2 regions of the Peribacillus sp. P4_B1 genome follow, and region 1 is predicted to be linked to the other one. Evidence: a T-box and tRNA genes for the amino acid it is inferred to sense, from the RefSeq annotation. Region 1 holds a T-box; the other holds one or more tRNA genes.
What was found. The T-box of region 1 lies ahead of AC1DVK_RS02145 (valine--tRNA ligase). A T-box ahead of a tRNA ligase gene usually reads a tRNA of that ligase, here a tRNA-Val.
Positions count from the first base shown of each region.

Region 2: it encodes a tRNA-Val, which carries the amino acid that the T-box ahead of AC1DVK_RS02145 (valine--tRNA ligase) is inferred to sense. The anticodon was not compared.

Region 1 covers NZ_JBFUHM010000002.1:132,451-140,840, reverse strand. Annotated here, with positions in the region: gene AC1DVK_RS02160 (bifunctional folylpolyglutamate synthase/dihydrofolate synthase) at 1-3, opposite strand, end outside; gene AC1DVK_RS02155 (ATP-grasp domain-containing protein) at 102-1,043, shown strand; gene AC1DVK_RS02150 (ATP-grasp domain-containing protein) at 1,012-1,866, shown strand; gene AC1DVK_RS02145 (valine--tRNA ligase) at 1,938-4,589, opposite strand; T-box leader at 4,633-4,861, opposite strand; gene AC1DVK_RS02140 (hypothetical protein) at 5,099-5,290, shown strand; gene ysxE (spore coat protein YsxE) at 5,347-6,426, opposite strand; gene spoVID (stage VI sporulation protein D) at 6,550-7,971, opposite strand; gene hemL (glutamate-1-semialdehyde 2,1-aminomutase) at 8,314-8,390, opposite strand, start outside.
Region 2 covers NZ_JBFUHM010000006.1:106,203-130,259, reverse strand. Annotated here, with positions in the region: gene mgtE (magnesium transporter) at 1-779, shown strand, start outside; gene fabI (enoyl-ACP reductase FabI) at 915-1,688, shown strand; gene AC1DVK_RS05360 (Ger(x)C family spore germination protein) at 1,722-2,909, opposite strand; gene AC1DVK_RS05355 (spore germination protein) at 2,906-4,429, opposite strand; gene AC1DVK_RS05350 (GerAB/ArcD/ProY family transporter) at 4,389-5,522, opposite strand; gene AC1DVK_RS05345 (hypothetical protein) at 5,734-6,054, shown strand; gene AC1DVK_RS05340 (hypothetical protein) at 6,066-6,650, shown strand; gene AC1DVK_RS05335 (DUF1360 domain-containing protein) at 6,651-7,016, shown strand; gene AC1DVK_RS05330 (sporulation protein) at 7,305-7,802, shown strand; gene spoVAC (stage V sporulation protein AC) at 7,821-8,291, shown strand; gene spoVAD (stage V sporulation protein AD) at 8,295-9,320, shown strand; gene spoVAE (stage V sporulation protein AE) at 9,337-9,693, shown strand; gene AC1DVK_RS05310 (YjcZ family sporulation protein) at 9,796-9,948, shown strand; gene spoVIF (sporulation-specific transcription regulator SpoVIF) at 10,061-10,315, shown strand; partial or broken gene AC1DVK_RS05300 (transposase) at 10,399-10,662, opposite strand; gene AC1DVK_RS05295 (ATP-dependent helicase) at 11,007-13,280, opposite strand; gene AC1DVK_RS05290 (hypothetical protein) at 13,431-13,727, shown strand; gene AC1DVK_RS05285 (spore coat protein) at 13,783-14,271, opposite strand; gene AC1DVK_RS05280 (hypothetical protein) at 14,508-14,771, opposite strand; gene AC1DVK_RS05275 (GNAT family N-acetyltransferase) at 14,931-15,359, opposite strand; gene AC1DVK_RS05270 (YjcG family protein) at 15,364-15,879, opposite strand; gene AC1DVK_RS05265 (alpha/beta hydrolase) at 15,970-16,692, opposite strand; gene AC1DVK_RS05260 (phosphatidylglycerophosphatase A family protein) at 16,885-17,442, shown strand; gene AC1DVK_RS05255 (hypothetical protein) at 17,460-17,681, opposite strand; tRNA gene AC1DVK_RS05250 (tRNA-Val) at 17,897-17,968, shown strand; gene truA (tRNA pseudouridine(38-40) synthase TruA) at 18,935-19,672, shown strand; gene AC1DVK_RS05240 (type 1 glutamine amidotransferase domain-containing protein) at 19,783-20,307, shown strand; gene AC1DVK_RS05235 (YetF domain-containing protein) at 20,418-21,110, opposite strand; gene AC1DVK_RS05230 (YhgE/Pip family protein) at 21,691-23,793, shown strand.

The DNA.
Region 1 (8,390 bases):
CATTATCGTTGAGCCTCCTCTTTCTTTATACCGCTCTTATGCGTTAATATTATTTTATCAATATATGAACGATTAACCTAGATGAAAGGTAGTGTTTTAAAATGAAACCTTCAGATCTTCACTGTTGGATCGTCGTTAACGGCTATTTACAGCATGATAAGTTTTCCAATTTAGCTTTGTTCATTAAGGAGGCGGCTGAAAGGAAAGAAATCATGGCAACCCTTATCCGTAATTCAGATCTGATACCCATAATTGAAAAAGGAGTGCCTCTAATTAAAGGAGCCTTTGATAAGCTGCCTGATTTTGTTCTGTTCATGGATAAAGACATTCATTTGGCTCGCCATTTGGAATTGCTCGGCATCCCCGTATATAACGGCAGTACAGCTATCGATATTTGTGACAGTAAAGCAAAAACACATCAAGCATTGGCCGGGCATGGCATACCGATGCCGAAAACCTTGTTTCCCCCCTTTACGTACGAAGGTATCGAAAGGGTCAATATGGATGCCTTTAAACAAATCGGCATTGAACTTGGGTATCCACTTATCGTTAAGGAAGCATACGGTTCTTTTGGGGAACAAGTATATTTGATCCAAACAGAGGATGAGTTATTTAAGACAATCCGTAATCTTGGCCACAAACCATTTATCATTCAGGAATTCGTCGAACACAGTAAGGGACGGGATATTCGTGTTAATGTCGTCGGCAATCGAGTCATAGCAGCGATGCAACGCCATTCCGAGCACGACTTCCGAGCTAATATGACTGCTGGGGGTCAGGCTGCCCCCTATACACCCACCACGGAAGAAGCACAACTTGCCATCAAATGTGCGGAGATTCTAGGTGCCGACTTCGCCGGCGTCGATTTGCTGTTCGGTGAAGAGGGACCGCTTTTGTGCGAAGTGAATTCGAATTCTCATTTACTGAATATTTATGAATGTACAGGCATCAACATCGCTGATAGCATGTTCGATTATATCTTGAACAAATTAGGAAAAGGAAGTGCATCTGATGAAAAAACAAGCGGGTTGGTTGATTTATAACCGTGAGGATGCCATAAATAATAAAGGATACATAGATTGGATGCTTGGCGAAGCCAGTCAGCTTGATCTTGATTTACACTTTCTCCATCGGGAGGACCTTAGGATCGGCCACCGTTTCAACGAATTGTACGTGGAACATGAGATGAAGCCAATTTCATTGCCTGACTTTGCTATCGTCCGGACCATCGATCCTTTTTTTACTAGGCAACTGGAGCAACTGGGGATTGCCTGCTTTAACTCCTCATCCGTATCCGAAATCGCGAATGACAAAGCAAAGACGCATCAATATTTGTCCTCGCTGGGGATACCAATGGCCGATACCGTTTACTGCAACGGAAGGCCGAATGCCGAGGATATGGAGTTCCCTTTCATCGCTAAAGAAACAGGCGGCCGCGGCGGGAAACAAGTTTATTTAATCGAGCATGCCGATGATTTGGCCGAACTGAATGACGGAAATTGGATTGTCCAAAAACCTGGTTTATTCGGCAGGGATATCCGTGTCTTTGTAGTTGGTAAAAAAGTGAAGGCAGCTGTACTTAGGGAATCCGCTTCAAGTTTCAAGGCAAATTACACGCTAGGGGGATCGGCTTCGTTATATGAGCTGACCGCATCCGATTTAACCCTTGTAGAAAGAGTAATCGAGGCATTTGATTTTGGCCTGGTCGGAATCGATTTCATATTTGCCGAAGATGGCAGCCTCATGCTCAACGAAATCGAGGATGTCGTCGGCAGCCGGACATTAAGTGCACTAAGCGACATGAATATCGTACGGGATTACCTCCTATTCATAAAAGAAAGAATATCCTCCCAACGGAACATTTGATTCTGGGAATGGCATCAATTGCGTTAAATACAAAAGGATGAACCGGCATATAGCTGGTTCATCCTTTTGTTTTACAGTTGTTTCAGTTCGCTGATCCTGTGGATCACAGAGTCGCGTTTTTCGCTATAGTCTTTTTCTTTGGCACGTTCTTCTTCAATGACGCTTGCCGGCGCCTTTTTAACGAAGCCCTCGTTGCCTAATTTTTTCTGTACGCGTTCAACTTCTTTATTAAGTTTGTCGAGTTCTTTTTCAAGACGTTTCACTTCTTCGTCGATATTGATCAGTCCTGTAAGCGGAAGGATCAGTTCTACACCAGTTACGACAGCTGTCATGGCTTGAGCAGGTTCTTCGACCTCGATTCCGATCGTCAATTGTTCAGGATTACAGAAACGCTCGATATAGCTGCTGTTTTTCTGTAACGTTTCTAAGATGGACTCATCTTTAGCTTTTAAAATCAAATTGATTTTTTTGCTTAACGGTGTGTTCACCTCAGCACGGATGTTACGGACGGAGCGGATGATTTCAACAAGCAGCTTCATTTCCTCGGCTGCAGCTGTATCTGTCAATCCTTCATTAACTTCCGGCCAAGCGGCAACAGTGATCGACTCACCTTGGTGAGGAAGGTTCTGCCAGATTTCTTCGGTAATGAATGGCATGAACGGGTGTAATAATCTCATCGTGTTATCCAGTACATAAGCCAAGATCGAGCGGGTCGTTATCTTCGCTGCTTCATTTTCGCCATATAACGGAAGCTTCGCCATTTCAATATACCAGTCACAGAAGTCATCCCAAATGAAGTTATAAAGCACACGGCCCACTTCACCGAACTCATAACGGTCCGCAAGTCTCGTCACGTTTGAAATCGTTTCATTCAAGCGCGTCAAAATCCATTTATCGGCTACAGACTTCTCACCGCTTAAATCGATTTCGTCATAAGTCATGCCATTCATGTTCATCAAAGCAAAACGGGATGCGTTCCAAATCTTATTCGAGAAGTTCCAAACCGCTTCCACTTTTTCCGTACTATAACGAAGGTCCTGTCCTGGTGAGCTGCCTGTAGATAAGAAGTAACGCAGGGAATCGGCACCGTATTGATCGATGACATCCATCGGATCCACACCATTGCCAAGCGATTTACTCATCTTGCGACCCTGTTCGTCACGAACCAGACCGTGGATCAGTACATTTTCAAATGGACGCTCACCTGTGAACTCAAGTGCTTGGAAAATCATCCGCGATACCCAGAAGAAAATGATATCATAGCCTGTTACAAGTGCTCCGTTTGGATAGTATCGTTTGAAATCGATACTGTCCTTATCAGGCCAGCCCATAGTCGAAAATGGCCATAATGCCGAGCTGAACCATGTATCCAGAACATCTGTATCCTGTTCCCAGTTTTCAGCATCCGCAGGTTCTTCGTGGCCAACATACACTTCACCTGTTTCTTTATGGTACCACGCTGGAATGCGGTGACCCCACCAAAGCTGACGGGAAATGCACCAGTCTCGGATATTTTCCATCCAGTGGAGGTACGTTTTTTCGAAACGATCTGGTACGAAATGAACCTTTTCCTCATCGGACCCTTTTTGAAGTTCAACGGATGCATCAGCCAGTGGCTGCATTTTTACGAACCATTGAGTCGAAAGATATGGTTCAACAACAGCACCGCTTCTCTCTGAATGGCCGACTGAGTGAAGGTGATCTTCGATTTTGAAGAGCACCCCTTCTTCCTGAAGGTCTTTGACGATTTGCTTACGGCATTCGAAGCGATCCATACCTTCGTACTTACCAGCCTTTTCATTCATCGAACCGTCTTCATGCATGACAAGGATGCGCTCCAAATTGTGACGGTTCCCAATTTCGAAGTCATTCGGGTCATGGGCCGGAGTAATTTTAACCGCGCCTGAACCGAATTCCATATCGACATAATCATCACCGACAATTGGGATTTCCCGGCCTGTAATTGGCAAGCGAACCATTTTGCCGATCAGGTGTTTATAACGATCATCTTCAGGGTGTACAGCAACCGCAGTATCGCCTAGCATCGTTTCTGGACGTGTTGTGGCTATTTCAATTTCACCTGACCCGTCAACCAACGGATATTTCATATGGTAAAATGCACCCTGCACATCTTTATAAATAACCTCGATATCGGATAACGCCGTTTTCGTTGATGGATCCCAGTTGATGATGTATTCGCCCCGGTAAATCAAGTCCTTGTTATAAAGAGAGACGAAAACTTCGCGTACTGCTTTTGAAAGCCCCTCATCAAGAGTGAAGCGTTCACGGGTATAATCAAGCCCAAGACCCAACTTTGACCATTGTTCACGGATATGGCTCGCATATTCCTCTTTCCATTTCCATGTCTCTTCAACGAACTTTTCACGTCCAAGGTCATAACGGCTTACGCCTTCCGAGCGAAGCTTTTGTTCAACCTTTGCTTGAGTGGCGATACCGGCATGGTCCATGCCAGGCAACCATAATACATCATAGCCTTGCATCCTTTTCATGCGTGTCAATATATCTTGAAGTGTCGTATCCCAAGCATGGCCAAGATGCAGCTTACCGGTTACATTAGGGGGCGGGATGACAATCGTATATGGTTCCTTTTTATCGTCACCCGTCGCTTCGAAAAACTTCCCATTAAGCCACCATTTATAGCGGCCTTTCTCTATCGTCTGCGGATCATATTTAGTTGGCATCGAAATTTGGTTCTCTTCCATATCATTTCCTCCTTTTTGGGCATAAAAAAAACTTCCATCATCACAAAAGGACGAAGGAAGTTGTTCGCGGTGCCACCTTTTTTCCGAAAAATAAAAAAATCTCTTTCGGCTCTCAAATCGGATAACGGCTCTTCACCGGCCTTCGCTACTAAGATCTTTCACGAAAACTGCTCGCGGACGACTTCGGATGCTGCTGCCTGGAAACCTCGCACCAATTGGTTTCCTCTCTGAAAAGTGCATTTCATCTTACTATTTCCGGTCTTTGCATTGAATTATATTCATATGTAAAATCATTGAATGCATATAGTATATAGTACAAAAAATATGGGGCTCCAGTCAATCATCTTTTCGCTTACTTTCCCAGGAAGCGTCTCATTTCACGCATTCACTCCCGCTGCCCGGCCATTTTCTTTATTTTATACTCCAGGAACAGTTAATGTGACGGCTTTTTCACCTTTCCCACTACCCACCCATATAATAAAAGAAGTCCTAAAAAGGAAGGTAATAATATGAAGCGAAGATATACTCCCTATACTTTACCGCCTTGGATGAAAAAATTCCGCGGTGTTTGCCAGCAGTTCATCATTCCCTTTATCGTATTCCAAGGATTACGTACGCTGATTTTCCCTACTTTCTTCGATATGCTCCTGTTAGTCGCCTTTATTTTCTTGGCCTTGTCTTTATATTTCGAATGGATTTAATTATTCCCTCACAGCAAAAAAATATACATGACTGGAGATGATCCAATCATGTATATTTAGCTTGGGGGTGATTGCTCTTCTTTGGCAGCCTCGGCAGCCGCCTTTTTCTTCTGTTCGATTTCTTCGATTTTCATCACCATATATTCTACATTCTTCAGGAGCCAAAATTGCCTCTGCAGTTGGGTAACATTATCAAGCTCTGAACGATGGCTCCTGCCATCGGAATAACCCTTCACTAATTCCAATGCTGATCCAGGGAAAGCCATATAACTTTGCATGAGCAGCAATTCTTCTTCTTTCAAAGGAAAATAACGAAAATAGTTATATAGCCAGTCGACGCAGTCATCGCATTGGACAGGATAGGTCCTGGCCGATTTAACGAGAAATGGCAGTAAATCGAAATGAGGCGGTGCCGTATTCGAATTCTCAAAATTGATGAAGTAGCCATACCCCCGTTCATCACTAACGAAATGCTTCAAAGAGACCTTTCCGTGCGTGATCACGGTTCGAACCTTTTCACTTTCCTTCGTTTTTTCATACCAGGTTTCAAATTTCTTGATCGAGTACTTCAGTGCCTGTGAAATATCAGTGAAGAATGAACAAACCGTCATTTCAAATGGAGACATATACCACTTCTTTTCGCAGCTGACAATATACTCATCCATAAAGTCCTTCTCGTTATTCCAGGCATCAAGCGTCCGCTCATAATGAGCTTCCCGTTCTTCTATATCCACCTGGATTTCCTTTACGGACAGCGTATGCATCCGAGCAAGCTCCCTGAACATTTGCTTATGCTTTTCATCACGCTCCCCGTCCCCTTCATTATTAAGCCAGGGCATCAGGTAATACAAACGTCCATTATGAAGGACGGCGTAACGCTGATCCATCGTTTGATAAATGGGAACGATCCGGTTATAGCCTCGATGGTACAGTTTTTGAACATTCCTGATAAAATCAATGCCGTTATGCGGTACAATGGATTTCAACGCAAATGTACCTCGATCACTGTATACTTTTTTCACCCGCCCGAAGTCCTCAATATATTGTACATACATGGCGTATTCCTTCAAGACGGTCTCCGTGTCATGATCCCGATTAATAGGCTGCTGATTCTCGTTTTCCCTCACGAGACTCACTCACTTTCTCTATAAACGCTCAACAATCCGATTATTCGATTCCTCTAGCCACCAAAAGGTGTAATTAAATCCGGGCTGCTCTAAAAAACAGGAGCAGACCATATGCTCTGCTCTCTGTCCTGGTCAATTCTTATACGCAACCGCCTTCGGTATATAGATGACTTGCCCTTCATGGACGTTCTGGTTCGACTCCAACTCATTACTGAAAAGTATGGATTGAACCGTAACATCATAACGTTGAGCCAAGTCATCAAGCGTTTCCCCTTGCTGGACAATACAAACCTTCATCCTTACCAGCTCTTCTTCTTGTTTCCGACCGAATAAGTCCATGATGGAAAGCTGCTTTTCATCATGTTCAGCGGTTTCCTTATCATCACGCTCCACGGCTTGTTTCCTGCCTTTGAAATTTTTAACTTCCTTAGCTGGCGGCGCTGGTCTTTCCTTCTTTTTGAATAGATCGCTTATGGACGACGAATTTGCTTCCTCTTCATGTTCCATCTTCGCATGTTCCTTAAGGATAGGACCCGCTGCAGCCTCAGCTTCTTCCTGCCGGATGACATCCTCGTTTTCGGAATTTGAAACAGGGCTATTCTCAACTGGGACACTTATATGATTGATTACATGATTTGGCTCTTCCACTGCTTCCTCTTCCATCAAAGTCTTTCTAGGAGTCTCGACTTTCTCCATGGTTTCCTGCCTGCTTACATTTTCCTCCTGCTTCTCCTCTTCCATGGATGACATAGGTACCTCTGCTGAATCAGGCTGATCACTTATAGAAAAATTCACTTCTTCCTGTCTGTGCACTTCCGTTTCCCACTCCTCCTCTTCAGGATATGGTGAAACGGGAATCTCAAAAACTGGGACACCATGCTGATCGCTTAAATAGATTGGTTCCTCTTCCTCTTCCTCGTTTGCTTCAGATACCCGTTTTGCCTCTGCAGAAAAAGGCGTGTATAACTCTTCCTCCTGCTCATCTCGGAAAACAGGCTGAAAATCTGGGATTGGCGGCACTGCAGCCGCATATGGAATATATGACTCGTTTTCACCGTCCGTTTCTTCTTGTTCCTCTGTTTCCCCAACTTCCTGCTCCGTATCGAACCGTTCTTCCACATATGAATCATTATAAATTCCGGTTATCAACAAATCCGCCTGCAATTTCAAACAGTTATGTTCAGGCATGGCATAATCAAAGCTTTGAATCGAGACATCGATCTCCTCTAATGAGGCAATTCGATTATTCGGAATTGTTATATCAACCGGAAAACGGTGTGTGAACTCAGTAAGTCCATCAGGATGCCTCTCGACCTTTTGAACGGCTTTTGGCAAAAAGGTCTGCGAAAACTCCTCTTCCTCACCATTTTGCGAGTCTTTGTATTCACCGCATAAATCTAACGAGCCTCGTATAAAAACATATTGATCACTTTCTTGAATCGTCACATTTGGATCCAGAGAAATGGAAAATAACTCAGCCACTTCCTGTCCCTTCTGGAACCAAACGGATTCCTCTAAAGAAAATCGTAAATACGATTCATTTTCTTGCGACAAGACAACTCCTCCTTTCAGCTTCAGGAAACGGTACCTATACCAATATCAATCTATGAAGAAAGGAAGCTGATTATTCCTTCATTTCATTTGCAGCCATCCAAACCTTATTTTTACTGAACCATGATAAGGAGCAGACTTTACTTTTTCAGGCTAAAATCCATGTCGATTGGATCAATCAGATTTAAACCATTTTAATTCGGCCTACTGCCAATTAATTTGTCCTTCAACCATTTTTTCGTCCTTCTTCCACTTACTCCTTGAATCAAAAAAACAGGCTACCTTTCTCCAAAATCTTTTGGAGAAATGGTAGCCTGTTAATAATTTTAATAGTGTCATGAAGCCTCATTTTTTTAATTTTGCAAAGGCCTGTTCTGCCGCTGTGATGGTCTTTTCGATATCTTCATCACTATGTGCAGTGG
Region 2 (24,057 bases), on a different contig from region 1:
CTGAAGAAGATGCTTTAATTGGTGATCTAATGGATGACCGGGTAGTATCCGTACCTGTATCTGAAGACCAGGAAGAGGTTGCGCGTAAAATAAGGGACTATAATTTCCTTGCCGTGCCAGTCGTCGATTTTCAAAACCATTTGTTAGGGATCATTACAGTTGATGATATCATTGATGTCATGGATGAAGAGGCATCCGATGATTATTCTAAATTAGCGGGTGTACCAGATCTCGATCATGTTGATAAGAGTCCCTTTTCTGCTGCAAAAAAACGGTTGCCATGGTTGATCATTCTCTTGTTCTTAGGCTTATTGACCGCTAGCCTTATTGGTCGTTTCGAGGAGACACTTAGCCAAAAAGCGATCCTGGCTGTATTTATTCCATTGATTGGCGGCATGGCTGGCAATACAGGAACACAAGCATTGGCCGTGGCGGTACGGGGAATTGCAACAGGGGAATTGGAGCAGGCAAGCAAGTGGAAGCTCGTCATACGGGAGGCGGGGACTGGCCTCATCACTGGCCTGACATGTGGAACAGCCATCATTTTCATTGTATATATTTGGCAAGGTGATCTAATGCTGGGTTTATTGGTTGGAATATCGATTTTCATTACATTAATAGTTGCCACACTCGCGGGATCGCTTGTACCGCTCCTCATGCATAAAATGAAGATTGACCCGGCGGTAGCCTCAGGACCATTCATTACAACTATCAATGACATTATCAGTGTTCTGATTTATTTTGGATTAGCTACATTATTCATGGGTTATTTACTATAAGTTAAAGCAGGCCTTTTGGGGAAGCGATATTCCAAGGGGACTTCAGAAAACGGTGTTTTTATCAGAGGAAATTTGGTATACTGTCATTAGTAGCAGGTACTAATAACTTGTATTAAAATTAGGAGGTCACATACGATGACTTTTTCATTAGAGGGAAAAACGTTTGTCATAATGGGTGTAGCGAATAAAAGAAGTATTGCATGGGGAGTTGCCCGTTCCTTACATAAGGCAGGTGCAAAGCTGATATTCACCTACGGAAAAGATCGTACAGAAAAAAGCGTTAGGGAACTATCTTCTACATTGGAAGGGAAGCCTTCCGCCATTATACAATGTGATGTAACGAAGGATGAAAGCATTGAAAAATGTTTTGCGACGATTAAGGAAGAAACAGGTATCATTCATGGCGTGGCACACAGTATCGCATTTGCCAAAAAGGAGGAACTTGACGGAGAGTTCCTCAACACGAGCCGTGAAGGGTTCTTGCTTGCCCATAATATCAGTTCTTTCTCTTTAACCGCTGTAGCTAAAGCTGCGAAAGAAATCATGCCGGAAGGTGGCAGCATTGTCACGATGACGTATCTTGGCGGTGAACGTGTCATGCCAAATTATAATGTAATGGGAGTGGCTAAGGCGTCACTTGAAGCCAATGTCCGTTACCTATCAAATGATCTTGGTAAAGATAACATTCGAGTGAATGCAATCTCAGCCGGCCCAATCCGTACGTTATCCGCTAAAGGTATCCGGGACTTCAATACAATCTTGAAGAAGATTGAAGAAGAAGCACCGCTCCGTCGTACAACGACTCCGGAAGAAGTAGGGGATACTGCGGTATTTTTATTAAGTGACATGTCCCGCGGAGTTACCGGGGAAAATATCCATGTGGATTCGGGTTATCATATAATCGGATGACAATAAAAAGGGGGCTTCTATGTCCCCCTTTTTTTATTGGTTTTCCCATCCTTTGTCTCTCTGCCCTTCAAAGATCGGTGTTAATCTGTGCTTTCCAGTATCTTGAATTTGCACATCAATTTGGATTGACCTGAGTGTGTCTTCCTCCAATGGAATTCTCCCGTTGGTTTCAACCTTCTTCCAAGCTTTAATATCCTTCCGATAGAGTTTTTCAGAAAGCCGGAAAAGGTCAATATCCCTTTTTTGTGTATATTGATAGGTTGTCTTTATTTCCTTTTTGATTGCACGTTTTATTTCTTTTTCATATTGATCACGTGTTGCCCCTTTTATCAACATTTCAACACTAGCTTTAACTTTCATCTTAATGTCAAAACGCACTTTTCCGTTTTTATCCACAAATGGTGTAATTTTATTTTTTTTATCATAAATGACAACAAATACGTCATTTTTCGTTTCTGGGAAAATGGTTAGGTTGTCCCGAACAAAATCTTTATTGAACCATCTTCCGCCATTCAACATCTTCTTTGGGAGAATTGCTTTGATTTTATTCTCTGAGATGATAGCGACTGTTTCCATTAATAAATCCTTCTTCTTTTTTTCCTGACTGTTCCATTGTTCTGTTAATTTAAGTTGTGGAATCGCCACTTGATGAGCAGGTTCATCAATATTAATAATTATCTCTCTTAAATTAATGGGCGGGATAAAAGAGCTTTGTTTATAATTATCATCTGGGTCACTTAATTTTGAAAAAGCCACGGAAACATTTTCGATAGGACTTATGAGCATCGCATCTTTAATTGAGTCTTTAGTCATGAAAAAGAAAATTCGGTAGCGTGTTTCGCGGTAGCGGTCTAAAAAATCAGCGGTATACTTAAGGCCGCCCGTTTTAATGGCTTCTTCCGAAAAAATCACAAAAGAGATGTGACCCCAGTAAACACGCCGGTCAGCCGTATGATACAAATTAAATATGGCTTCGTCCAATGTGCTTCCGGACGCCTTCCCAACATCAGCTGAGCTAAAGGAACTGGGGTCACCGCCTGCTTCGGATTTTGCTAACCCTCTCATGTTAATGATTTGAAGGTAGACAATGACCTTCCCGTTCTTGTAATCGATTCCTAAACCGTTTGCATAAATGAGACGTTCAGGTTCATTCGAATCCCAGCATCCTGACAGTATAGAAATACAACACGATAGGATGAGTATGTTTTTGATCTTTTTCATTTTTGTTCATCATCGCCTTTCCTCGTCGGATCTTTTGTAGAAAAGATGGGAGGGCGTCTTTTATCCAAAGAGGGAGGTATCTGAAAAAGAGTTTTAACGATATTGGACAGGCTTAAGTTGGCGGTCACTTCCATATAAGGAACACCCAATATTCGGATATTACTTACATATGCACAAAGAAACAGTGCTAACAGTATAAATGCGAAAAGTCCTAAAAAAGAAGCAGAAATAATGGCTAGGAGCCTTATTAAACTGATGACGCCATTGATGGATTGATTGACGAGTGTGTAAGTAGCGACAGCTGAACCAGCAATCACTACAAGCATGGCAGGGCTTGTCAAACCGGAACGAATGGCTGCATCCCCAATGATTAAAGCACCCAATACACTTAATGTCGGTCCGACTGAAGTGGGTAAACGCATCCCTGCTTCTTTGAACACTTCAAAAACGATCACCATGGTTATCGCTTCCAATGCGGTTGGTAATGGCAATCCCCTCCTTGATTCGACAACTGTGGCCAACAAAATCAGCGGGAGCTGATCCTGATGAAAGGTGGTTAATGCAACCCAAAATCCTGGCAGAAGGGCAGCGATAAAAATGCCAAATATTCGAAGGGCCCTTTCGAAGGAAGCATAAATGGACGTATACTCATGATCTTCAGATGCTTTTAACACAATAAATAGGTTGGTGGGTGTGATCATTGTGTAGGCTACACCATCAATCAGAATTAATAGTCTGCCTTTTAAAAGGCATTGCACGGCAAAATCCGGTTTACCGGTGTAGTCATGCCTTGGAAAGAGAAGAGAGGGCTGTCCTTCAATTAACCCCATAAATTGATTTCCTCCATATATCCCATCTATATCAATTGCTTCAATACTTTTAGTGATAGTTTGAACCATTTCAGGTTCAGAGATATCATCCATATATAAAAGGGCGACTTTAGTCAATGTTCGCCTTCCCACTTCGAAATATTTCACACTCAAGGAGTTTGTTCGCATTCGCTTTCGTATTAAAGCGACATTTATGGATAAATCTTCTATGAAATTATCTCTCGGCCCTTTTATCGTTACTTCTGTAGTTGTTTCCTCGGGAGTACGCTGCGGTCGATTAGCAATATTTGTAGACACCAGATAGTTGTATCCTTCAAAGTAAATCAATAATTTCCCAGAATAGATATCTGCGAACAACTCTTCCTTTGTGTTTACATCGGCAAGGTGAGGAAGATGAAGGGAGTCCTTTATGTCATCAATTTTTAAAGCTCCTCTTGGATGCTTTTCGAAAAATAAAGATAGCCTTTCAAATACAAGATTATTTAACAATTCAGTATCGATAAGACCGTCACATCCAATTAATGTGATTTTAATCGGAGACTCATCACGATATAAACTGCTTTGGAAGAATACATCTTCTGAATTATGAAAAATTCCTTTTATATCGTTTTCGCTTTTTATTATGAGATGTTCTGATTTTTCAATTTTACTATTCTGTTTGGACGGTTGCTTTTTCGTTTTTTTGAACATCGGATGAGGACCTCCTTTTTTTACGATTACTGAATAAAACAAAAATACTTAAAAGGATGGAAAACGCTAAAAAGAACCAGAATGTAACCGGCAAGACAATTGTTTTTATAATGTAATATAATATGACATCACTGAAACTGAATGAATTGGAAACGATAAGCATCACTGAATAGACAATGAGCAATATCGTTTTGTTCAGCGGTTTTTTTATCGATAGGACTTCAAGCGATAAAAACAGTAAAAAGGAGACTCGTATGAATGCCCCGGTTAACCATTGATAAATGGATAAGAAGTCAAGGTGTTCGATGAACCTTCCCAAGGTGACCAATCCCCATTGCTCAAATGCAGGGTACTTTTGTCTTGAAGCTTCAAGCGGACCGAATTCGGTAATGGAGCCAATAAGGGGCCCAAGGATAAGCCAAGTAAGGATAATGGTATTCAATGCAAATACCTTATATTTTATTTTCCCATGAACTTTTTGTTGCATGAAAAGTATGGCAATCAACTCAATAAGCCCTGACAAAGGATAGATCATCCCAGAGAAAACAGGAGACCAGCCATGTTCAAGGATCGGTTGCAAAAGTGAATAATTTTTAAATTGAATATTTGCGATTGCCACAAAAAACCCAAACAGGATTACGGCAAATAATACGAATGTATTGGTAATAGCAATCGTTTGGATGTTTGTTGAGGCAAGGAAAAAGCAAAATCCCGTAAAAAGGATTATTTCAAAAATCGGTGGAGTTACGGGCAAGTAGGATACTTTTGTCCATACAACCATCTCTTTCAACGAAACTGCAGCTAATGAAGCGAAACAAATACTTATGACAATGGATAACATTCTGCCTGGCGCTTTACCAATATTCGTTTCCACCCATACAAATATGTTGGTCTGACCGGTGGATTTATGGATGTAAAATAAAAGTAAACACCAAATCATTATCAATCCAAAAGCAAGTAAAACGGAAATCCATCCATCCCGTTTTGCGCTTGGCAGTAAGTGCGGGAGGATCGTTACATGATTTTTCAAGCCGACAGCCGTCATCATGATTAAAGATAGTTGTACGGTTGAAATCTTTCCATTTTTTTTCATCTTCATTTACTCCTTTTAACATATCATTATCTTTAGTTTTCTCCATTAATCCCCAACATATCCAAAATTGGTTACCGTCATTATTTAACAACTCCAGCATAAAAAAGGGTGAATTTCATATAAATGATACATAGAGTAGATATTAAACTGTTTGTGAGAATCAGTATAAACCTGCTTTCAACCCTATTCGTGAAAAAGAAGGAGGGGCATCATGGACGTGAAGAAAGTTGACCTGCCTTGTGCTGTTGGAAAACAAAACATACACAATATGCTGAAGAGACATACGAATTTGAATTTGGATGAAAAAAAATTCAGCACTTCATATACTGCCGAGGAATTGGTGGAGCTATTGTCCCGACTCCCTGCCTTTGCACCTAAGCCTGTTTGTAAATTCATCATCAATGACCGCACACTGTTTGGAAAATTGGAACATAAGAAAGAATCCAGTCTGTTCATAAGGCATAAATTCGGGAAAAAGGTTGTTCAATACCATATGAAACAGCTGCAGTCTGTGGATATTCTGAAATATTAAGGAGGATTTTCATGTCAGAGAATAATGGCGATAAGGAATCCAAACCATTGTTATATGTAGATCAGGCAAAAATCTCCGATCTGCGAGGGAATATGCAAAGTGATTTTCGAACAAAAAAAGAAACACCGCAAGAAAACGTTGAGCCGGTTCTTCAGGAAGACGGGCATAAAGAAGAAAAAATCGAAAAGATCAAACGCGAATTTGGTGTTTATGATGTCATGAAGGAAATTGAAACAGAGATTACGGGTATAAGGAAAATTACCGAACAATATGTCCCAGAACAAACTCCAGTTGAACACATGGAAAATCCTGAACAATCAGAACAGGAAACCGAAAAGCCAGTTAAGAAAAAAAGAAAGAAAGTGGAGAAAAGGGAATCTTCCGGGGACATCATTTCCCGACTATCCAATCATCAAGGTTTTCCAAAGCCATTATGTGAGGCTGTTATTAACGGAGAAACGCTTCAGTTTCAGGTGTTGGGAATGAAGGGGGAATCAGTGAAGATTAAAAGAGGGAACCATATTCGTTTCGTAGGTCTACCGGATATTATTGATGCCAAAATAATTGGAGAATCCAAGAAGAAGGAGCAATATTGAATGATTCTCCCGGAAAATGAGTTCACCTTATTTCTAATAATAGGCTTGGCTTCTTTCAGGCTGACACGCTTGATCGTATTCGATAAAATCATGGAACCGATACGCCGCCCCTTTTTTAAAGAGATAGAGGAAAAAGATGAAGAAGGAGATGTGGAAATATTTTTAATGCCCAAAGAAAAGGGCCTGCTTGGCTGGGGTGGGCAACTGCTTAGCTGTTTTTGGTGTGTTGGTGTATGGGTCAGCCTTTTACTGGTACTCCTTTATATACAACATTGGTTTATAGGCTACGTACTGATTCTAACCCTTGCAGTAGCGGCAGTGGGCGCGATAATTGAGGTCATAATCAGCAGAATTATGGACATTTGATTGGAAACAACTTGTCTCTTCGCTCATATAGTAAGTTATAGACATTAAGGAGGAGTCATGAATTGAATAAGAAACAGAGTCCGTGGGCTTATGCCAAACCGATGAAAAAAGATCAGCCGGTCAAAATCAAGAAGGACTGTGGCTGTAACAATAAAAACAAAGGATATTAAGTAAAAAAAAAAAACCTTTCCAATTCGGAGAGGTTTTTTTTATTTCCTAATCCTACCATTCATAAAAACCAGTGAAACAAGAAAATAATAATAGGACGATAAATTAGGATGTGATTCTATGTTCAGACAAGGAAGATATTTTAAGGGCAAATGGCTGTTTGTTATGTTTGTTTTGTGTTTGCTTACTGCCTGCAGCAGTCAGGGTGACAGAAAAACAGAGAATTTAGCATTGATTAAACGTACGAATCCTGAACCGATGGACATCATTAATGGGATGGATGAAAAGGATGAAAAGGGACTGATCTCAAAGGTCAAGGAAACCGTTGCTAACGAAGACGCCATCTATGATGTGATCGTCGTGAAAAATGGCAAAAAGATTATCGTCGCATATAAGGTTAAGCACTTAAAACGTTTTCATATGAAGAAAATTGAAAAAACTGTGACTGGAAATCTTGAAAAGCAGTTTCCCAAATATAGTTTTATCGTTTCGAGCGATTATAAAATCTTTTTGGAATCTGTAAGATTGAACGAGTTACTCAAGGAAAAAGATGTTCCCGAGAAAAAGGCGAAAAGGAAGTTCAAGGAGATTGAAGGACTTCAAAAAGAATTAATTTAGAAAGGGAGGTTCAGCACTATGAGCGGCAAGGAGAAAACTACCCCACAACAGGATGCATATAAAGAGCTCCAAGGGAAGCATGAAATTAAAAGGCCGATAGTGAAGAATTGTTTGAAAGCCTTTTTAGTAGGTGGCATTTTCTGCATAGTGGGACAAGCCATTTCTTACTTCTATATTTACTTTTTTAACTTTACGGAACAGACAGCAGGTAGTCCAACAACTGCTACCATGGTATTTCTGGCTCTTCTAATGACCGGCTTCGGGTTTTACGACCGCATTGGACAGTTCGGTGGGGCAGGAAGTGCCGTTCCTGTTACAGGGTTCGGTAACGCAGTCATTTCGGCGGCTATCGAACATCGGACTGAAGGATTTGTCCTTGGTGTTGGAGCCAATATGTTTAAATTGGCTGGATCGGTTATTTTATTTGGAGTATTTTCAGCCTTTGTCGTGGCGTTGATAAAAACGATTTATCAAATGATAGGGGGCTAAGCGATGTTAAAGGGAAAACAAACATGGATGTTCACCAATAAACCGGTCATCTTGGAAACTGGAGTAACAGGTGGGCCCTTCGAGGCAAATGGAGAAATCGCCGGTGATTTTGATATCCTATACGATGATTTGTGGATGGAACAGGATTCTTATGAGAAGGCTCACCGCCATTTGATGGAGAAAGCGGTTGAGCTTGCACTGGAGAAAGGTAAGATTGACAAGGAGCAGGTACAATTTTTCTTGGCGGGTGATTTAATCAATCAGGTTACACCCACAAGTTTTGCAGCCAGAACCAACGGCATTCCATACTTCGGCTTGTTTGGTGCCTGTTCCACCTCAATGGAAGGTCTCGCTCTAGCTGCCTTCATTACCAATTATGGCGGGGCTAACTATGTGTTGACAGGCGCCTCGAGCCATAATGCAGCTGTTGAAAAGCAATTTCGCTATCCAACTGAATATGGAGGGCAAAAACCTCCGACAGCTCAATGGACGATAACAGGAGCAGGGGTGGCACTGGTAGCTCCTAATGGAAGCATTCAAGGGGAATTTCCCCATATCGTCTCGGCCACCATCGGAAAGGTCATTGACATGGGATTGAAAGATCCCTTCAATATGGGGGGAGCGATGGCCCCGGCCGCTATCGATACAATTCTTGCCCATTTCAAAGATACTGGTCTGACCCCGGATGATTATGATTACATCATTACTGGTGATTTGGGGAAAATAGGCAGAGGGACAGCCATTGACTTATTAAAACAAAAGGGCTGCGATATCAATCAGGAAAAATTCAAAGATTGCGGATTGATGATTTTTAAAAAGGATCAGCCTGCTTTGGCAGGCGGGAGTGGTGCGGGATGTTCGGCTGTGGTTTTATATGGCCATATACTAAATGAAATGATTTCTGGTAAATATAAAAGAATCCTGCTTGTTGCAACAGGAGCATTATTGTCACCGCTATCCGTCCAGCAAAAAGATTCCATTCCGTGCATTGCCCATGCGGTAGCCATTGAATATGGGATGAAATCATGAAAAAGGAGAGATTTGGATGTTAGCAATGTTTTTTTGGGCCTTTGTCATCGGTGGCTTGATATGTGTAGTCGGCCAGCTTCTTTTCGATGTTGGCAAGCTGACACCAGCACATACGTTAAGCCTGTTCGTTGTAATAGGAGCTGTTCTTGGCGGGTTTGAATTATACGAACCGCTTGTTGACTTTGCCGGTGCTGGAGCAACCATACCAATCGTTTCGTTTGGGAATTCGCTCGTGAACGGGGCAATGATGGAATCGGAAAAACACGGTCTCGTTGGCGTACTGACAGGTATGTTTGAAATTACGAGTTCCGGTATCTCTGCAGCTATCATCTTTGGATTTATCGGGGCGTTAGTTTTCAGACCAAAAGGTTAAAATAACGGAAATAGGCAGCCTGGACTAGGACATGGCCTATACATATTTGTCCAGACCTACATATGTTATCAGTAAGCTTTAGCGAAAGCGAGGTGATTTAGTATGTTTGGTTTCGGTGGCTACGGTTGTGGCAACAGCTGTTATGGCTATGGAGGCGGTTATGGCGGAGGCTATGGTTACGGCGGTTCTAGTTTCGCGATAATCGTTGTCTTGTTTATCCTATTAATCATTGTAGGGGCTTCTTTCTGCTGCTAACGTAAATGGAATAGGCAGAAGAAGCCTATTCCATTTATTTTTATTTGTGAGGGCCTAGCACCATTTTTCTGTTAATACATAGGATAGGTACAGAAAAGGGAGGGGCTTAGGTATGGATAATAACTTTTTTAAAAACATAGAAGGTAAAACGGGCGTAAATATGAAAGATGTATTAGAGTTGGCAAACTCTCTACAGGGAGCCAATTTCAAAGATGAAACAACAGTTAGAAGCGTCATCAAGCGCGTTTCAAAAATAGCAAATAAGCCGGTCAATAAGGAAACGGAAGATAAGATCGTCCATTCCATTGTATCTGAAGGGAATAAACTGGATTTCGGGACCATTTCCAATATGATAAATAAAAAGTGAAAAAAAGGCCTTAAAGTGCAGGCCTCAGTTTGTCGACAAAAGGGGTTAGGAATTAACATTCCGAACCCCTTTTGAAATTCCTAAGCCATATTAGTTTCAACTTCTTCAATCGTTTTACGCATGGAACGAATACCGAAGGTATATTGAATGAAAGTCAGTTTAACTAAAATAACTGGATCAATACTTGGGCGTCCTACCTCTGAATACATATCTTTCATCAAGTCATAAATGAAAGTGAAGTCAATGGCAGCCTCCATTTTACAAACCAAATGGTTCGGTGGCACCAGTTGATCTAAAGTAATCATTTCAAGTTGATCTCGCTGAATAGAATCATGTTTAGAAAGCATCCTCATCACCTCAAGTTTTAATACTTTTATTTTAAAACAAAAATGACTCCAGGCAAAAGTGTTCCATCTAAAAGGCAAGACAAAGTTGATTGGAGCGGGTGTTCGAGACTCCTGCGGGAAAAGCGCGTCTAGGGGAGACACCAAAGGCGAAAGCCGAGGAGGCTCCCCGACCGCCCGCGGAAAGCGAGTGCCCTACGTTCTAATCAACGTTCGAATTTTTAAAACCCTCAAAAAAAAACTGTAGACAAACTCGATTTTCATCGAGTTTGTCTACAGTCTGAGGCCTGCTAAAGTACAGGCCTTTCCCATTTCGTATTTCAAAGAGAGATATTATTCACTTTTGGTCAAAGCTTCAAGAAACGTGATGGATAAGCGGTCCGTCCCCGTCTAGTTTGCAGAATGGAAAGGTAAAGATCCTTTTTAGCCCGGGTTGCTGCAACATAGAGCAAACGTCTTTCTTCTTCAAGAGGGGCCAGCTCCCCTTTTCGGTATGATTCAAGTGCGAAATCATGAGGAATGCTGCCATCGACAGCAGCAAGGACATATACGGTTTGATATTCAAGCCCTTTGGAACGATGTATGGTGGTAAGCTGTATGGCATCCTTAAAGTGTTTCGATAGCTGTTTAATCTCTTGGACCATCGCAGTCATATGATCGACATGTTCAATGAAAGCGGCGACGGTTGGAAAACGATTTGCCGCCACCTTTAGGTCGCGGATGTCATCGGATCCTTTTTCTAGGTTCGCATCATTACCGCGTTTTTTTACATATTCCTGGTATCCTAAATCTTTCTCGATGATCTCTAACGCTACGAGTGGCGACATAATTTTTAAAGACCGAATCTGTCCCGGAATCGTTTTTAATTTTCGTTCTTGAAAAGCATGTCCTGTCTTAACAAAAGCAAATGCATCGATAAAATCACAATCCTGCAGTATTGTCATTGCTTTTAACTCCTGTAATATACTTTGCTTTAAAAATAAGGAGGAAAGGACATCAGATGCTGCCTTGCTATCATGGGGAAACAAACTCAGGCGCATAAAGGCAAGCATGCCGCGAATGACCCTGCGCTGATAAAACGAATCTGCATCCTTTTCAATGACAAATGGCAGGTTTGAAGCGGCTAGCCGTTCAAAAATGGCCCTGGACATCGTGTGTGTCCTATACAAAACTGCAAAGTCCCCAGGGTTTGCTCCCTTGGATATTTTTTCTTGGATGTCGGATACGATCATCGTTGCTTCCAATTCCTCATCATAAGGATAAAATAATACAGGGGGATTACCAGAATCATGCTGTGCTGTCATCTTTTTTTCCATCCGGTTCTGGTTGCGCTTGATCAAGCGGTTCGCTGTAGCGACAATTTCATGAGAAGAGCGATAATTCTCGGTCAGCTTTACCACTTGGGATCTAGGGAAATCATGATTGAAATTCAGAATATACTTCGGATCGCTTCCGCGGAAAGAATAAATGGATTGATCATCATCCCCAACCGCACATACATTTTTTGATTCAGCAGAGAGGAGTTTTATCAATTCATATTGGACTTTATTGATATCCTGAAACTCATCAACCAAAAAATAGTTAAATCTTTGCTGATATTTCTTCAAAAAATCCGGGTGGTTTTTTAAAAATACATAACAGCCTACAAGCATATCATCAAAATCATATTTTCCTGTTTGCTGTTTATATTCTTCATATTTCTTATATAAAAATAAACAGGATTTCTCCCACTCGTCAGTCGGTTTAATATCTTCTGGAAAGGCCAAGGAATTTTTCCAAAGCCCAATTTGTTGAAGAGCTTGATCATATGCAAATTCCTTATCATCAAGTTCCAATTCCCTGCCAGCCTGTTTCAATATCTTTTCTTTTTCCCATTCCCACTTCAATAGGAAATCGCGCTGCCATTTGGATGGTTCGTGAAAAATCAGGATTTTATAAAAGATGCTATGAAAGGTCCCGCTAACTATTTGAGAAACAAGGGAAGGCGTCATATAGGGATAGCCGAGCAGACGCTGCTGCATTTCCTTTGCAGATTTTGCCGTGAATGTTACAAGCATGATACTTTTTGGATCAATCTTCTTCACTGTGAGCATATAGGCAGTACGTACCGTTAATACCCGGGTTTTCCCACTGCCGGCTCCTGATAGGACGAGAATTGGTCCATCGATGGTCATTACCGCTTTGAGTTGATCTGCATCTAGAACAACCCCGGATGAGGATAGTTCCTGAAAGTATGGTTCCTCTGATTGTTCCAGGGCAGAAGGTTTATCTGAATACTTCGGATTGCCAGTTATGGTCCGGCTCTTAAGGAAGGGTTCCGTAATGGTTTTTGTTTCTGTAATGGTTCGAGATGTAGGAATCCTAAATCCATTCTGTTCCATATATTCTAATGGTCTGTCCTCATTTATCGGTTCTGAATTTGGCATTTCGCAGTGAGCCTGCGATGGGTCACTATGATAAAAATAGGGTGTCTCATGGATTCCAATAAATAATTTCACTGGTTTATGACAAATGATACAAGAAAGCTGATCACGTTTTCCTTTTTCAAAAAGTGTCTGCAGCTCACCAGCTGAAACGGTATGTAAATGTACGATTTCATTGCCAGATTTTGCTTGATTCATATAAATGGATACCTCTAATCTATTAAAAATATCGGCAATACTCATCATACCAGAAGATTAGGAAAAAAGAATGCGGAAATAGTGTTTAAATCTCATTCCAGACGGGTATTTAAATGACAACATAACTATGTAAATAAAGGTGGGATTCCTATGGGATACATAGCACCTGTTACACAATTTGATTTTATTCAATATGCCAACCGGACGGTCGGACCTGAAGAGAAAGTAAGAATTGTCAAAGGAACGAAACCCATTCAACCGATCCGCTTTGATCAAGTGTTGGAAGAGGAAATGGGAAGCTTTGAAGGATTCAATCAAGTTCAATATCATAATCGGGAAAGGACGAATGGAGCAGGTGCTAATAAAAATCAAATGGACATGTGGGTTAGTGAAGAATTTACGGCTGAAATGACAGCAAAAGGGTGGTATTTCAACGAAAGTGTCTAGTTTTGCAAAGAAAAACAAAAGAGGACACGTGAAGTGTCCTTTTTGTGTTGATCTCTTAGAGAACGTCAATTTCCACGATTAGAGCTAACAATAATTGTAGTAAAAGTTGAATGTTAAGAGCGATTTGTGCATCAGTTGTTACAACGTCGATATCACGGCTGTTTTCAACAATTGTTTTTTGGCGCGTGATTTGTTTAACATTAGAAGATTGGATTAATTCTTGGGTAATCCTATCAGCATTATCATTATCTGCAACGGAAATGCTTACGATGATCGCAATAGCTGCTTGTAGAGCGGATTGTAGAGAAAGAGCCGCTTTAACATCTGTTGAAGTGATATTTACATTACAGGAATCTTTAATGTAAATTAGTTCTTCGGAAAGTTGAACCTGAGAATTGTCTTGTCTTGCCTCTTGTTCGATCGAGTCGTCTTCGTTATTGCAGAATCCTGTCAGGGGGTGGTGTGAAGCGGAATCTAGGGCTGACCATGATCTTTCAGAGTCTTCATGAGTGTTACAGTTGCTACGATATACATTTTGGTTCATGTTGTTTTTTCCTCCTTAGGTTTTATTCCCTATTAAAATATGCTTTGATGGTTAATCGGGTTGGACGAATAAATCAGTTAATTCGTCTATTTTTTAATACTTAGTGAAAGTATTAGTGTGTGGGGGGATGAATGATAAAAGAAGCTGGAGCTTCAGGAATGAAATGTAAGTGCTGCTATGTTCTCTGTTACTTATTTCTCCCCAGCAAGTAGGGTTTGATTAGGTGAAATGGTGAATCATTTATCTTTGGAATCCGTGAATTTGTTGTGAATGGAATTTGTAATTGGATTAACATCTTTTTCCGTGATGTTCTTGTCTTGGTTTATGATTTTTTGCGATTGCTCTTGTAAATAGCGAATGGTTTCTCTAAGGTTATTTCTTTCTTTTTCAGTTAGATCGACTTTTTCCTTTTTGAAACCATGTTTTCTCATAGTCCTCGAAACCAGCAGTTCCATTAATCTTTTTTGAGACTCCTCCAGGTTAAATTCATTGTTGCCCATAAAATTTTCCCTCCTTCTTGCTTTCTATATATAGTCTATGTATTTTTGCGGAGATTGCCATTGAACAGAAATGGTTTTTTTATAAAACGATAATTTAAGATCATGAACAAACAAAAAAACGCTGTCCAATCAGAAAACTGAAAGGACAGCGTTTTTATATCATAAAATGGTCTTCGTCATCGTTTTATGAGGAATGCCAGCATCCATGAATTCGTCGGAAACGATCTCATATCCTAACTTTGAATAAAAAGGAATCGCGTGCACCTGGGCATCAAGCTTTAATTGAGGTACTTCCCGTTCGCTTGCGTATTCCTCAATAGCGTTCATGATCATGGCACCGGCACCATTCTTTCGGCCCGATGATAGTACACAAATGCGCTGGACTTTACCAATGTTGTCGATGACCCTGAAGCGCCCGGCACCTATTGGCTGATCCTGATCATCATATAAAACGAAATGTGCAGACTCTTCTTCATATTCATCGATCTCTTCTTCAAGAGGGACTTTTTGTTCTTGGACGAATACTTTTTTTCGAATCATATAAGCATTTTCAAGCTCTTGGCTGTTCTCTGCAATTTTTACAAACACGAAATCATTCAGCTCCTAATCTAAATGTTTCATAAACGGTCCATGCCCCATCTTCAAGCTGATACAGCAAGTGAACTCGTTTCACCTCTTCTTCATGGCTAACGTCAAGCATGCTTAATTGGCCTAAAACATCAGAATGCTCATTATCGGATAAATCTTGAGCGATGGTAATATGCGGGACGAATGCATGTTCATTTTCACTTTTCATGAATTCCTCATTATTAAGTGCATCATGCAGCTCTTGAAGCCCTTCGGATAATTCCACTTTGAAATAAATAGTATTGCTTACGGGTTGGAAGGACTTCGCTTTCGTTACGTTCATCGTAAAAGGACTGCACTTTTGAGCAATGCCTTTTAATTGTTCCGCGATCGTCGAAATTTCCATATCCGTCGCTTCGAATGTTGGTTTAAGCGTTAAATGCGGTGGAATGAAAGCATATTTCGTATCATACCTTTTTCGATAGGAGTTAGCTAAATCTTGAAGTTTTTTTGAAGGGAAAATTGCAACACCATATTTCATAAATAAAACCTCCTGATATTTTTTTATTGTTGTATTATAGTTGGACATGTTTTTCTTGAAACCATCTCAAAAGAGATGATTACGAGTAAGTTAGAACATTTCCAATAGTGCTCTTTTTAAATCTGCCTGCCAATATTTCCAGGTATGATTACCTTCAAATTCTTCATAGAAGCATGGAAATCCTTTTTGGTTTAATAATTTATGCAATTCCCTGTTGGGTTCTATGAAGTTTGACCTGTTGCCATCAGTCGTCGGAACATCAGTTTCCCCAGTCCCGATCACATGGTAAAGTTCGAGGAGATGCGGATCCTCAAAATTACGTACAGCATCCATTACTGCTTCATTGGCAAGTGGCGACTGCATGATGCATTTCCCGAATGTATGGGGATACTTTAGTGCGGCCAATAAAGAAACTGTACCACCAAGAGAGTCACCTATCAAAGCTCGACCATGTCCCATTTGATAGGTCGGAAATTCATCATCTAAAAACGGGACAAGTTCATGGGCAAGAAAACGTATGTATGCAATGTGCTGTTCCCCGTCCGGATGATATTTGCTCCTGCGGTCAAAGCGGTCTTTATAGGGAATGCCGACAACGATGATATTCTCGATCTCTTCGTTCCCTAATAGTTCATCGGCTACGCGACCAATTCGGCCCATTTGAAAATAATCACGGCCATCCTGAGCAATCACAAGCGAATATTTATACAGTGGCGAAAAATTAGCAGGCAAGTAAACAAGTAGTTCCAACTCTTCTGCTAAAGCTTCGCTTTTAAACATGTACTCTTTAATTGTGCCTTTGCGTAAACTCATTTTCCCGCACCTCGATGATAATTAATAATGAAAAACAACTTACTTGACTATTTTAGCATAGCCTAGCGATTTTTTCCTGTGAGAAGAATTTAGAATAGAATATTTTCATTATATTTTCTAAAAATTTAAATTATAAGGTGCTATAATACTAGCATATAGGAAAATAATACAATAAAAGAGGTGGCGAATAAAATGGCAGATGTACAAGTACACAGCAGGGAAGTAACAAAGGCGGCTAAACGAACATTAATAGAGCGTGGTGTAAGTGTGGAGGCAATTGCAAAAATCGTTTTTGAATTGCAGTTCCCGTATAAAGCTGATCTTAAGCTGGAGGAATGCATCCACAGCGTCGAGCGTGTCCTGTTAAAAAGGGAAATTCAACATGCCATTTTAGTCGGTGTGGAGCTGGATAGACTGGCAGAGCAAAAAAAGCTATCAGAGCCCCTGCAATCGATTGTTGAATCTGATGAAGGGTTATTCGGAGTGGATGAAACGATTGCCTTTGGTGCAGTACTCGGTTACGGAAGCATTGCTGTAACGACCTTTGGCCATTTGGATAAAAATAAAATAGGCGTCATTCACGAACTCGATAAGAAGCAAGAAGGAATCGTGCATACCTTCCTGGATGATATCGTTGCAAGTATTGCCGCGAGTGCCGCCTCAAGGTTAGCTCATCGTCTGAGAGATGAAGAAGAATCGTTAACTGAACAGGAAAAGGACATTCAGGAAGAAGAAGAGTTGATCGGTTGAATCTTGTCGACCAATTTTCATCCCGACCTATCAAACCTGGCCTTAATGAGGCGGGCAGAAAGGATATTGTCCATTTTAAATGTCCGTTTTGTCTGCCTTAGAAAACAGAATGCGTGAAAATTGCCTGGATAAATTTCAAGCACCTGGATTTTCCGCTGCGTAATCTTTCCTTGTTCGGAGAGATAAATTATCTCTAATGGAGCGTTTTCTTCCATATGTTTTCGAAGTATATATTTCATTCCTTGTCACTCCTTTGCTGACTTACTTGCAATCATTATATGCGAACGTACGTTTCTTATGCAAGTGAAAAGGGAACGCCAGTTCTTGTTTTGCGGATAGGCAATAAAAAATAAGATGAAAATAAAACTTTTTTAATATAATGCGTTGACTTTTTAACAAAAAAACATATAATAAATTATGTGCTTAAGTATTTTACTAATCAGTTATTACATACGACTTGTTAGCTCAGTGGGAGAGCACTTCCTTGACAGGGAAGGGGTCGTGGGTTCGAATCCCTCACAGGTCATCCGAACGGCGAAAGCATTGCTAAGCAATGTTCTTGCCGTTTTTTATTTTAAATCAACGACTGTATGATGGGTTCAAGGTAAACACCATAGAATGCCTAAAAACCACTTCACGCTAAAATATGTGAGGTGGTTTTTTTGCTTTTAAATTTCGAATTCAAGAATTTCATGAAGAGAAAGCACTTAAGTAACATTCAATTATGCTAGGTTTACTGTGAAGAAAATGAATTTGTAAATGTTAAGATGTTACTGCTAACATCAGTTTCTTTTCCTTGTATTGCAGTATGGATTTTCCAAAGGGCATTTCTATTACAGTATCGAGTATGCTGGACATATAATTTGAAAGTTGTTAAGCATTACTATACTCAGGTAGTCATCTCTAAGGAATAAAGACGCAAAAACTTTTGAATGACTCGTTCGTTGCATGACGTTAGCCTCTTTGGTAGACTATGCAGAAGTACATTTGACTTTGGCTAGGATTTACTATGGAACGGCATAGAGCTTCCCATTTTCAGGTTTCGTTTGGGACATCTCACTTTAGTAGGAGAATAGAAAGGGATACAGCTTTATAAAAAGAAATAACCCATGAATCACACATACATTTTCCATATGTGGAGTGTGTGTCAAATCAGTTTTAAAAGTGTAACCCAATCATACAGGGTCCCGATGCTAACTCTAATTTCGTGGGGATCTTTTTCATGTCTATCCTTTTTCTATCTTTTCCTTCTCTCCTCTCCCAAAAAAGTAAGAATTCTTTAATTTAACTCGAACGGCAGGGGGCAGTGAAACTTCTAAGGAATAATTTTTGGATGTACAAAAATACATTACAAAAATAAAAACTTAACAATTTGATGTGTTTCTAAGAAGAAACCATCTTTTCTCATAAAGCAGGGGTTGTATGTGGGCTTGTAATTTATCAAGAATTTTCTGTTTAGATGACTATACAGGAATAATATAAGGAGGAAGCAATGAACAATTATAAATTGACCATTCAATATGATGGCGGGCGTTATAGAGGCTGGCAACGACTCGGTAATAGTGATGATACGATTCAAGGGAAAATTGAAAATGTATTAACGGAAATGGTAGGGGAAAAAATTGAAATCATCGGATGCAGCAGAACGGATGCCGGTGTACATGCCCTTGCCCAAATAGCCAATTTTAAGATCGGTGAAAATCTGACTGAAGTTGAAATCATGAATTATTTGAATAGATATTTACCACGGGATATCAGCATTGTCGAGGTTAGGCTAGTTCCTGAACGTTTTCATGCCCGTTATAATGCTAAGGATAAAACCTATTTGTATAAGATCTGGAACGAGCAATATACAAATCCTTTCATGCGAAAGTACAGTATGCATGTAGAGGAAAAGCTGAATATCACAAGAATGAAAAATGCATGTCAACATTTTATAGGTGAACATGATTTCACTGCTTTTTCAAATGCAAAGTCTAAGAAAAAGTCCATGGTGCGTGAAATATATTCCATTGATATAGAAGAAAATGCCGGTTTTATCGAAATTGCAGTGCGAGGCGATGGATTTCTTTATAATATGGTTAGAAAGATTGTCGGGACGTTGATAGAAGTTGGGTTGGGTGAAATAGATGCTGAAAATATACCAAGTATTTTAGAGTCAAAAGAAAGAATCCAAACGGGTCGTATGGCGGAGGCAGCTGGTTTGTACTTGGTAAAGGTTGATTTTTAGGCCGGATGTTGATGCATCGGTAATTGTATGTTAAGTGTACAGGCAGTAGAAAAAGGGAAGTAATAGGGAAGAATGGTAAAGCGGAAAGTACGAAAGAAGGAGAGATTTTCATGAGATTAGCAGGAAAGAAAATAATCTGTCTTGTGCACCATGATTTTGAAGATTTAGAGCTCTGGTATCCGATTTTACGTTTAAAAGAAGAAGGGGCGATTGTTCACCTCGCTGGTGAAAGGGCGAATGAAACATACATTGGAAAATATGGTGTACCAGCCATTTCTGATTATGAGTATGGCAGTATCAATGCTAGAGAATATGATGCCATTCTTGTACCGGGCGGTTGGGCACCCGACAAAATTCGCCGGTTTCCTGAAGTGTTATCGCTCCTTCAAAGCATGGAAGAAAATAAAAAAACCATTGGGCAAATTTGTCACGCTGGTTGGGTGTTGATATCCGCGAAAATTTTACAGGGGAAGAATGTAACGAGTACACCTGGCATTAAAGATGATATGGAAAACGCAGGGGCAACTTGGATAGATGAGCCCGTCGTCGTAGATGGAAACCTTGTGTCAAGCAGACGTCCACCTGATCTGCCGGATTATTTAAGAGAATTGATAAACGTGATTGAAAAGGGTTAAATCCATAGTACGGTGAAAAAGTGGTTTTTCCTTCTGGAAAAACCACTTTTTCTTTCCATACCCGAATTTATTTTTAATACTGATTATGATACTTACTGAAATGCTAAAGATCATTCCCTTGATTGATCCTTAAACAAGTCAATAGACAAATTTCCTTTTGTCCCTACGACAGCATAAGAGATGTCAATAACAGAAAGGTTTCTTTTTCTAAGTTCAGCCATTAACCATTCGTCATCGTAGGTTTGTTTGGATAAGTTTTCGTATAGGATCTTCCCATCATAGACCATCTCTATCGGTATAGTTCCAGCTGAGGACCGTATAGCCAAATCCTGTTTGGTGGTATTTTGGTATTTTGTTTTTTTTAATACAGAAAGGGAGCCATTTATCTCTAATATGGCACACTCCACTTCATCAAAATGGAAGATATCCTTGCCCCGCAAAGCCTGTTTAAGAGAATCCAGTGAATACCCCATTCGCTGCATGGACTCCTCAAGAATCTGTCCTTTCTGAATTAAGGCAACAGGTTCTCCAGCAATCCATTTTCCGAAGCGCGGATTTCGAACCGCTACAAGATTCAGTATAAAAACGACGGCACCCATAATAATCATTGCAAGGATAAAATACAAGAATTTAATTTTAATATTGAATGCTAGATTGCCTGCAATTGTCCCCATCGTAATTGAAGCGATATAAAGGTGATAGGTCCTTTGGGCAATCGTCTGTTTACCGAGCAGATGGACAAATACCCATAATAAAATAAAAGCTGTAAAGGTTCGAAAGATGATTTCAACAGATCCTGGCATGACTATTTCTCCCTTTTAAAAATCCCGACAGTTCGTTTGTCATAGTATGTTCTTACAGCAAGCCCATTATTCTGTAATTTGGGTGCGAAAGTTGAAGAAGAATTAAGTTTTTTAGGGTCGTGGCCATATTTTAAATATTCCATAAAGGGAGCGATTCTTTAATAAGGATTGGTTTTCTTCCTGAACGAAGGCATAAGTCAAAAATAGGTAGGGAAACTAATTGGATTTTTTTGTAATTAATTTGATCAACTATTAAAAATGAGGTATACCAGTTTACATGTCCCTTTTCAATAAAAGGGACCCTATAGTTTTCGGCCTTACATTTTTTTATATCGTTCACTGTTTCAATATGCATTCCTGAATCAGTATCATCACTGTGTGTTTCAAAAATCAACATAATTATGAAACGTACTTCCTTATAAATCAGGCATTCAAAATAGGTGAAATAGGAAGCAAGTAGCATATCGTTACTTGCTTCTTTTTATTTGGTGTCGAAAATCCATGGATATGTTTACTTAGTATTGATTTAGAACATTTTTCGAATAATAGTATCAAAATACTTTTTGCACGGGGGTATGTTTTGAGTAATATTCGGGAGATATTCATTGACGATTTAAAATGCATTTATAAAAATTTCTTTATTTGTATCGTTGTTGTGTTTCTTATGTTCATCCCATCCATTTATGCGTGGTTTAATATTGTTGCATCATGGGACCCATATGCAAATACGGAAGGAATCCTTGTCGGTGTTTCAAATAATGATAAAGGTGCGGAGTTAAATGGCGAAGCCGTAAATATAGGCAAGGAAGTTATAGAGGGGTTAAAGGGAAACAAAGATTTGGGCTGGAGATTCACAACTCAAAAAGAGGCGTTAGCAAAAGTGGAAAAGGGGGATTATTACGCATCCATCATCATTCCAGAGAATTTTTCGGAGCATATTGCGACAATCATGACCGATGACCCTATTAAAGCGGAGATTGATTATTATGTGAATGAAAAAATCAATTCCATTGCTCCTAAAATTACGGCAGCGGGGGCCAACAGCATTGTGGGAAATGTGAGCAAAAGCTTTATCAAATCAGCTAGCGGGAGTATTCTTGCAATCTTTAATGAACTGGGAATCACCTTGCAAAATGAGTTGCCGACAATTCAGAAAATGAAGAATATGGTGTATTTATTAGAGGGAGAACTTCCGGAGCTTGAACAAAATCTGAAAATCGTACAAACACATGTGAAAAGAGCAGAAGAAATCATTAAAATGGTCAATGATGGTCTAGATTCAATAGAAGGTTTAACATCACAAAAAGACAAATTGGTGTCAGGTGTTTCCAATTATGTAGACTCAACCAAGCAGGCATTTGCCGAAATCCATCCACTCTTGAAAAATGATATTGCGAGCATCAGGAGTGATAATGAATCGATTTTAGTGCTTGCAAATAGGTTAGCGGATCAGGATTTGTCCGGTAATGAGGGGAATCAGCTAGTTGAACAAGGGAGAACGAGGATAAATAAAGAGTTATATCTTTTGGACAGTATGTATAACTTATTGGTGAGCGTCAATCAATTTAGTGAAAAAAACCGCCTTCAGCCAGAAATAAATCTAGTGGATGGTTTACGGGATAATGCTTCGGATCAACTTCAAGCACTGAATGACCATTCCTTCGACTCACTTAGAAATCTTGGTGAAAATAATGATGAAGTCTTGGGAAGCTTCCAGGATACCTTTTCAAAGGAGACAGGACCAAAATTCAATGAAATTTGGGCTGAAACGGATACTATATTACAGAATGCCCAGCGTATGCTTGAGGAGGGAAGCCAAGCTCTTCCTGAAGTGAAGACATTGTTGAATGAGACGAATCGAACGTTAGTAACTCGTACGGGAGATATCGATAAGTTACAGGATAAATTTCCGGAGATCGAGGGAAAAATCAAGGCTCTGGCTTCTAAAATGAGAGAAATCGATAAATCTTATAATATGGAAGAAGTGATTGATTTCCTAAAGAATGATATTGAACAGGAAAGTGACTTTTTCTCGGAGCCAGTATTGCTCAATAAACACAGTTTATTTCCCATTCCGAACTATGGATCTGCCATGTCCCCCTTCTTCACGGCACTTTCCCTCTGGGTGGGTGGGACAATATTGATTTCCATGCTTAGCGTGAGCGTCACACAAAAGGGTTACAGTCCATATCAAATTTATATTGGCAGGTACCTTATATTCTTCATCATTGGATTGATGCAGGCATTAGCCGTATCCATCGGTAACCTTTTTCTGATTGATGTATATGCAGTAGATAAATTCGAGTACGTCATGTTTTCCGTCTTGATAAGTACAGTATTTACTTTAATGGTCTACACCTTCGTATCGGTTCTGGGGAATGTTGGGAAGGGAATAAGCGTAGTTCTGATGGTGCTTCAAATATCAGGCTCGGGAGGCACCTTCCCCATTCAAGTAACACCGCCATTTTTCCAACATATCAACCCCTTCCTGCCGTTTACCTATGCCGTTGGTTTACTTCGTGAATCAGTTGGAGGGATAACCTGGAGTGTCGCTGGCAAGGATATATTCATCTTATTCCTCTATTTAATAATCACGCTCAGCTTTGGCATCATATTGAAAAAGCCACTGCATGAAAGGACGCAAAAGATGAAGGATAAATTGTATGGAAGCAGGATTTTTTAAGTTACTGAATGGAGCGGTGACCTCGGTTAACATAACTGAAATGAAGGCATGAAACTGGATACTGAAAAATCAGCCTGAACCCTTGAAAAGGGCTCAGGTTTTTTATTTGTTGAATGGAATTTGTTTATATGAACCTTTATGTAAAATTGGAATATTTATCAATACATTGACAGTTTAATAGAAAGATACCGATAAATTAGAATTTTTGCATTTTTATTGTTGACAAAAACCATTGGATTAATCATTATTAAGAAATAATGTTTA